Acidithiobacillus ferrooxidans ATCC 23270: one gene and its partner. The protein of the gene in region 1 binds, or shares a complex with, the protein of each later gene. Links are inferred from orthologs where the notes say so. Each region holds a gene or a part of one and is shown in the gene's direction. Other genes may lie near its edges.

Region 1 (3,208 bases):
GCGCAAGGCGTCTGCCAAGGTGAATGCGGCCGAGGTTTGGGTGGATGAGGAGCCCATTGATCATCCCCATGCTTTCTATCTGCTCTATCATAAACCTCTGGGGAAGGTCTGTGCTCACGATGATCCCCGCGCCATCTATCAGGATTTTCCCCTGCGCTGGCGCTATCGGCGACCAGCGCTGAGCAGTGTCGGTCGGCTTGACCGGGAGACCAGTGGGGTCCTGCTGCTCACCGATGACGGTGACTGGCTGCACCACTGGACGAGCCCCCGCCGTGCCATTCCCCGGGTATATCGGGTGACCCTGCAGGAGCCGTTGCGGAGTGACGCGGCGGACATCCTGGCCGCGGGAACCCTGATGCTGGACGGTGAAGACACACCCTGTCGCCCTGCCGCGTTGCACTGCCTGACAGAGCGCGAGGTCCGGCTGACCCTGACGGAGGGGCGTTATCATGAAGTCCGCCGGATGTTCGCGGCGCTGGATAATCTCGTGCTGACTCTGCATCGGGAGGCCTACGGCCCTTTTTTGCTGGACGATCTCCCGGCCGGTCAGTGGCGTGAACTCACGGTGGCAGAGCGTATGACGGAGGAAATTCCATGATCTGGACACCCCATGTGACGGTAGCCGCCGTCGCAGAGGAGAACGGCCGTTTCCTGTTGGTGGAAGAGGTGGTAGATGGGCGGCGCTGTTTCAACCAGCCTGCCGGCCACTGGGATCCTGGTGAAACGCTGCTGGAGGCGGTTACCCGTGAAACCCTGGAGGAAACCGGCCACTTCTTCCGGCCGGAATATCTGACCGGTATTTATCACTGGGAATATCCTGCGAAAAACCTGACTTACCTGCGCTTCGCCTTCGGCGGACACCTCGGCACCAGGGACACGAGCCGCGCGCTGGATGCGGGCATCATCGGTCCGGTATGGCTGACCCCGGAGGAGATGGCGGCGCGCGAGGGAGAGATGCGCAGCGTCATGGTCCAGCGCTGCATGGCGGATTATCGGGCGGGCCAACGCTATCCGCTGGAACTGCTGCACATGGTCTGAAGGCGCCCTGGAGGCGAAATTGGACTGACGCTGGCCCTGCAGCGTGTTATATTGCCAATATAAAAGGCATCGGCAGAGACGATGAACATGATAGACGCAGACGGCTATCGCCCCAATGTGGGCATGATCATTTGTAACGAACAGAACCAGGTGTTGTGGGCCAAACGCCGGGGTGAAAATGCCTGGCAGTTTCCCCAGGGCGGCATCGATTATGCAGAAACGCCGGAGCAGGCGATGTTCCGTGAGCTGGAAGAAGAAGTGGGGACCGCCAAGGTCTGCATCATCGGAAGGACGCGGGGCTGGCTGCGCTATGAAGTGCCCTGCGCCCGCCATCGCGTCTCGCGGCGCCGCTATCGCGGGCAGAAGCAGATCTGGTTTTTACTCCGTTTTGAGGGCGAAGAGGCGGAAATCAATCTGCGCACCCGGCAGCCGGAGTTCGAGGACTGGCGCTGGGTGGATTACTGGATGCCGGTGAATGAAATCATTTCCTTCAAACGCCGCGTCTACTGGCAGGCGTTGCAGGAACTGGCGCCGCTGATCAACATGAATCCGCCGCCCATGACCGATCCCTGCCGTTCCGAGAATCGACATCCGGTTGTTGGAAACCGCTGACCGCCTTACGCAGTAACGGACGATCTATCCACGCACCGGACGATTACCCGAAAACTGCTGCACATAGTGGCGTTTCGGGCCTCCCATGCCGGTTTGCACCTTGCTCGGCCCCACATCTGGCCGGTTTACCAGCGCATAATAGCGGCCAAGGCGCGGACGGCTGGCCTCCACCTCGGCGTCAGTCAGGGGGCCGAGATGGGAAGAAAGCAGTTGGACCACCGCTTTCCTGAGAGGGCCGGCGTTGCCCTTGCCGAAGGGATAGACGCGGTTGGTCAGGATGATCACATAGGTTCTGGATACCGGGTCGATCCACAGGAGCGTCCCGGTAAAGCCGGTGTGATCATAGGCGCCCACCGGCAGGAGGTCGTCACGGTTGGGAGCGAAGGGCGCGGCCAGATCCCAGCCCAGCCCGCGCAGCCGCACCTTTCCGGGGGGGGATTGGGGGACGGTCATCTGCCCTACGGAACGCCGGTCCAATATTCGAATGTCATGCAGGGCGCCACCGTTCAGAAGCATCTGCGCAAAAATCGCGAGATCACCGGCGGTGGAAAACAGTCCGGCGTGGCCCGAGACCCCTCCCATGCGGTAGGCCGTGGGATCATGCACCTTGCCCCAGCGCAGTTTACCACCCAGGTATTCCGTGGGCGCAATGCGATATCGTTCCCATGCGGGTGGACGAAAAGTCGTTTGCAGCATGCCCAGCGGTCCGAAGATGTGCTTTGCGCAGTAGACATCGAGCGACTCGCCGGAAACCCGCTGAACGATTGCGCCGAGGGCCTCGAAATTGATATCGCTGTAAAGGTAACGGCTGCCGGGCGCCGCCACCGGCTTTTCCGCGATGATTGCCCCAAGCGCCCCCCGGTAACCGCGCCATGGGGTTCTCGGGTTGAGGTCTGGGGCCAACCCCGAGTAATGGGTGAGCAGTTCCCGTACCGTAATGGCTTCCTTGCCGTTCTCCCCAAAGGCCGGCCAGTACCGGGCCGCGGGGGTGTCAAGCGCCAACTTTCCCTGTTCCACGAGTTGCATCACGGCAGTAGTGGTCGCGACGACCTTGGTGAGGGACGCCAGATCGAACAGTGTCCCGACACTCATGGGGATTCTTTCGGGCCACAGCGCGGCATAGCCGAAGGCCTGGCGGTAGACGATCCGGCCCTCGTTGCCCACGAGTACGACGGCTCCGGGAATCCTGCCGCTCTGGATCTCCTTCTGAACGATCTGTGCGATGCCGGACAAGTCCGCCCGATGAAGCCTTTCCGGGTCAGCACCCGCCTGGGCGGATAAGATGCCCGTACACAGCAAGACGAAGAACACCAGAGCCCATAGGGCGCCTTTCCAGGTCAGCGCGCGAGATGCGTCATTTTTACTGGCGTGTTGCGTGAACATATTCCCGTCCCGATCCCTCCAGGATTGCTCAGGTGGCCTTCGCGAATGGTTGTCACCATCCCCGACTTCGAAGGGAGTCCTGCCGTAGTATAGACATTACGGGGGTTCCACAACATCCATCCGTCCGATCCGAAAGTCTGCGCCGCATCGATCTGCGCCGCGATCTCCTCGCCCC
Region 2 (3,195 bases), 510 kb from region 1 along the record:
AACGATGTACTTGCCGTTGCCGTTGAGGAGTCCGCTCTGACCACCGCCAAAGGTATTGATATTGCTATATACCGTAGCGGGATCCAACGAAGTGTTGTCAAACATACCCACGGCATAGCCGATGCCCGTACCCATCACGTCGTCGGCATGGAGCATGGCGCCGGCGGAACGTCCGGGCAGCAGGGACTGGTTCATGTTGCGATAGATGAACATCAGTTCATTACCCGCGGTGCCGGTATATTCCAGACCTTCCGGGGTCTTGAACTTGCCGACCTGCAACTGGGCGAAGGGCACCGGCGCAAAGTTGATCCAGGCATCCATCAACTGTGCCTGAGCGCCACCTCCGATATTGCCGCCGAGGCCGTTGTTGAGCAGGCCAGCGGTTTTCGGGAACAGAGCGTTTGCGTTGCCGAGACCTGCCTCGTCATAAGCGCCCTGGATGTAATAGGTCACGCCGGGAACCGCTTCGCCCTTGAAACCCAGACGGATGCGGTTGGCACCAAAAATGAGGCCATTGGAACTGCCGGGGCCGGTGCCAAACTGCTGGGCGCCGGTGATCTGGGCGTAACCGAACACAACAGGGCCGGTATCCGCGTTGGAAGTGTCTGCGGCGAAAGCAACGCCGGGAACCACAAAAGCCGCTGCGACGGCCAAAGCTACGAGATTCTTCTTCATGACTAGGCTCCTCCTCGAGAGCAGTGTTTCAAATACTACAGTACAAGTTATAGCACCGCTGTGAACACGTTGCAACATTTCCACAACACCTTTTTTGCAACGCGCCGCCAATTTTATACACCGATATGCTTATCGAGGTCCACGTTTGACACAGATGCTCGGCCACGGCTATCATTCGCCCCTGTTTTGGGGGATCGTCTAGCGGTAGGACCGCGGACTCTGACTCCGCTAACCGTGGTTCGAATCCACGTCCCCCAGCCAAATTAAAAAACGCTGACGCGCACTGTCCTCCCTGGACAGACATTGCTAAACTCATGGCATGAACCATTCCCATACGGATTCTGCGTTGTCCGCCCTGCGTTTTACCAAAATGCAGGGCTTGGGTAACGACTTCGTCGTTTTTGATGGCATCCGTCAGCGCGTCGATCTACCCCCGGAGATGGTCCGCACCATCGCCGACCGCCACTTCGGCATCGGCTGCGATCAGATCCTGCTGGTGGAGGCCGCCGCATCCCCCGATTGCGACTTCCGTTACCGCATCTTCAATGCCGATGGCACTGAAGTGGCGCAGTGCGGCAATGGCGCCCGCTGTTTTGCCGTCTTCGTGCGCCGCGCCAAGCTCACCGGCAAGGACATCATCACCGTCGAGACTCGGACGGGGCGGCTGATCCTGCATCACCGGGGAAACGGAAATATCACCGTCCATATGGGTGTTCCGCGACTCGTCCCCGCCGATGTCCCCTTCCGCGCCGATGAAGAATCCCCCGAATACCTGCTGTCCGCGGGGAAGCACACCCTGCGCATCGCCGCCGTTGGCATGGGCAACCCCCACGCAGTGCTGCGTGTCGCGAGCGCGGCGGAGGCCCCGGTGGCCACTCTGGGTCCGCGCATCGAAACACACCCGGCCTTTCCCGAGCGCTGCAACGTGGGCTTCATGGAAATCCGCGACCGCAACCATATTCAACTGCGGGTCTGGGAGCGCGGCGCGGGTGAAACCCTGGCCTGCGGCAGCAATGCCTGTGCGGCCGTGGTGGCGGGCATCCGCTGGGATGAACTGGATCATGCGGTGGCGGTGACCCTGCCCGGGGGCACTCTGGAGATCGAATGGGCGGGTCCTGGGCATCCCGTGATGATGACCGGTCCGGCGCAGGTGGTTTTCGACGGGGTTTGGCCGTTGCCGGCAAAGATCAGGCACATTGAAGAGGGATCATGACATGCAGGATACGATATTGGAGGCAGTTGCCAAGGGTTTGAACAGTGATACGGCCGCGTTGGCCTTTCTGCACAAGCTCGATGATGAGGAAGGTGAAACGCTGGCGCGCCTGATCGCCGCACTGGAGGTCCACAGTGCCTCGGAACGCTACAGTGACACCCACTGGGAGGATGACTGAGTGGCTACGGAGCCTGAACTGGAAACACAGGCGGATCAGGTCCTGGCCTATCTCCGTCAGCATCCGCAATTTTTGTGGGATCAGGAAGACCTGCTCCACACCTTGACCCTGCCCCATGTCGGACGTGGTTCCGCTTCGTCCCTGCTGGAGCGGCAGGCGCAGGTGCTGCGCGAAGAAAACCTCCGGCTGCATCAGCGTATCAGCGCGCTGCTGGGTGCCGCCCAGCAGAATGCCGCACTCGGCCTGCACCTCTCCGATCTGGCTACCGAACTGTTGCAGACACCCGACTGTACCACGACCGTCAATACCGTCATCACCCGTCTGCGGGAGGGTTTTCAGGTGGAGGAAATGGCCTTGATCGCCCGCGCACCCGTGGCCGGACTGCCCCAGTTCCTACCGTTGGAGCAGGCTGATTTTCAGGAGATTCTGAACGGCCTACCGTTGTTGCGCGCCGCAACCGGGCTGGCCCTGAGCCCGACCCTGCGCAGCACCCTCTTCGGCGCGGCAGGGGCGGGACTGGCGTCCTTCGCCCTGATCCCGCTTGCCGGTCGGCATCTGCAAGGAGGGATTCTGCTCGGCAGCCAGCACCCCGACCGCTATGCCGAGGACGCCGGGGCCGACCTGCTCGACCAGATTGCCCGCCTGGTCACGGCGGCACTGGATCGCTGCCTGGCCCCATGCTGATCGAAACCGCCATTGCCCAATTCATCGAAACGCTCCGGCAGGGCGGCAGGGTCAGCCCGGCCACGATCAGCGCCTATAGCCGCGATCTGCATGCCTGGGCGCGGTTTGCGCTACAGCGCGGGCAGACGGAGATCGCGCAGATGGATCGCGGCAGCCTGCGCGCCTACCTCCTGGCGGAGCGCAGCCGCGGAGTGTCCGTTCGCAGCCTGCGCCGACATTTCGCGGCGCTACGCGCCCTCTATCGCCATCTGCAGCAGGATGCGCCCGAACTGCGCAACCCGGTATCGGGGCTCGCCATGCCCAGGGCGGAGCAGCGCCTGCCCGACTGGCTGACGGTGGATCAGGCCCGCCTGCTGATGCAACCCGCCATATCCGACACGGAAGCGGCACCGCAGGATTTCACCGGGCTGCGGGATCAACTGATCCTGGAGCTGCTGTACTCCAG

The links.
Region 2: the proteins of AFE_RS10020 (region 1) and dapF are in contact, whole or in part, in a solved structure (PDB 5YGU), measured with the Escherichia coli proteins. The link is inferred for Acidithiobacillus ferrooxidans ATCC 23270 from one-to-one orthologs.

The regions. Positions count from the first base shown.
Region 1 is NC_011761.1:1,925,561-1,928,768, reverse strand. The notes cover bases 1-2,887. They hold AFE_RS10020 (RNA pyrophosphohydrolase), read left to right. Parts: upstream 1-1,125; coding sequence 1,126-1,650; downstream 1,651-2,887. Other genes in these bases: AFE_RS10015 (serine hydrolase domain-containing protein), read right to left, coding at 1,675-2,887; AFE_RS10025 (NUDIX hydrolase), read left to right, coding at 595-1,038; AFE_RS10030 (pseudouridine synthase), read left to right, coding at 1-598. Also shown: more of AFE_RS10015, read right to left, coding at 2,888-3,033; AFE_RS10010 (putative glycoside hydrolase), read right to left, coding at 2,988-3,208. UniProt on the Escherichia coli protein: Master regulator of 5'-end-dependent mRNA decay.
Region 2 is NC_011761.1:2,440,585-2,443,779, forward strand. Bases 81-2,954 are described here. They hold dapF (diaminopimelate epimerase), read left to right. Parts: upstream 81-1,021; coding sequence 1,022-1,888; downstream 1,889-2,954. Other genes in these bases: AFE_RS12585 (porin), read right to left, coding at 81-675; AFE_RS16550 (hypothetical protein), read left to right, coding at 1,890-2,066; AFE_RS12600 (DUF484 family protein), read left to right, coding at 2,067-2,750; AFE_RS12605 (tyrosine recombinase XerC), read left to right, coding at 2,744-2,954. In the rest of the region: more of AFE_RS12585, read right to left, coding at 1-80; more of AFE_RS12605, read left to right, coding at 2,955-3,195. UniProt on the Escherichia coli protein: Involved in the succinylase branch of the L-lysine biosynthesis and in the biosynthesis of the pentapeptide incorporated in the peptidoglycan moiety. Catalyzes the stereoinversion of LL-2,6-diaminopimelate (L,L-DAP) to meso-diaminopimelate (meso-DAP).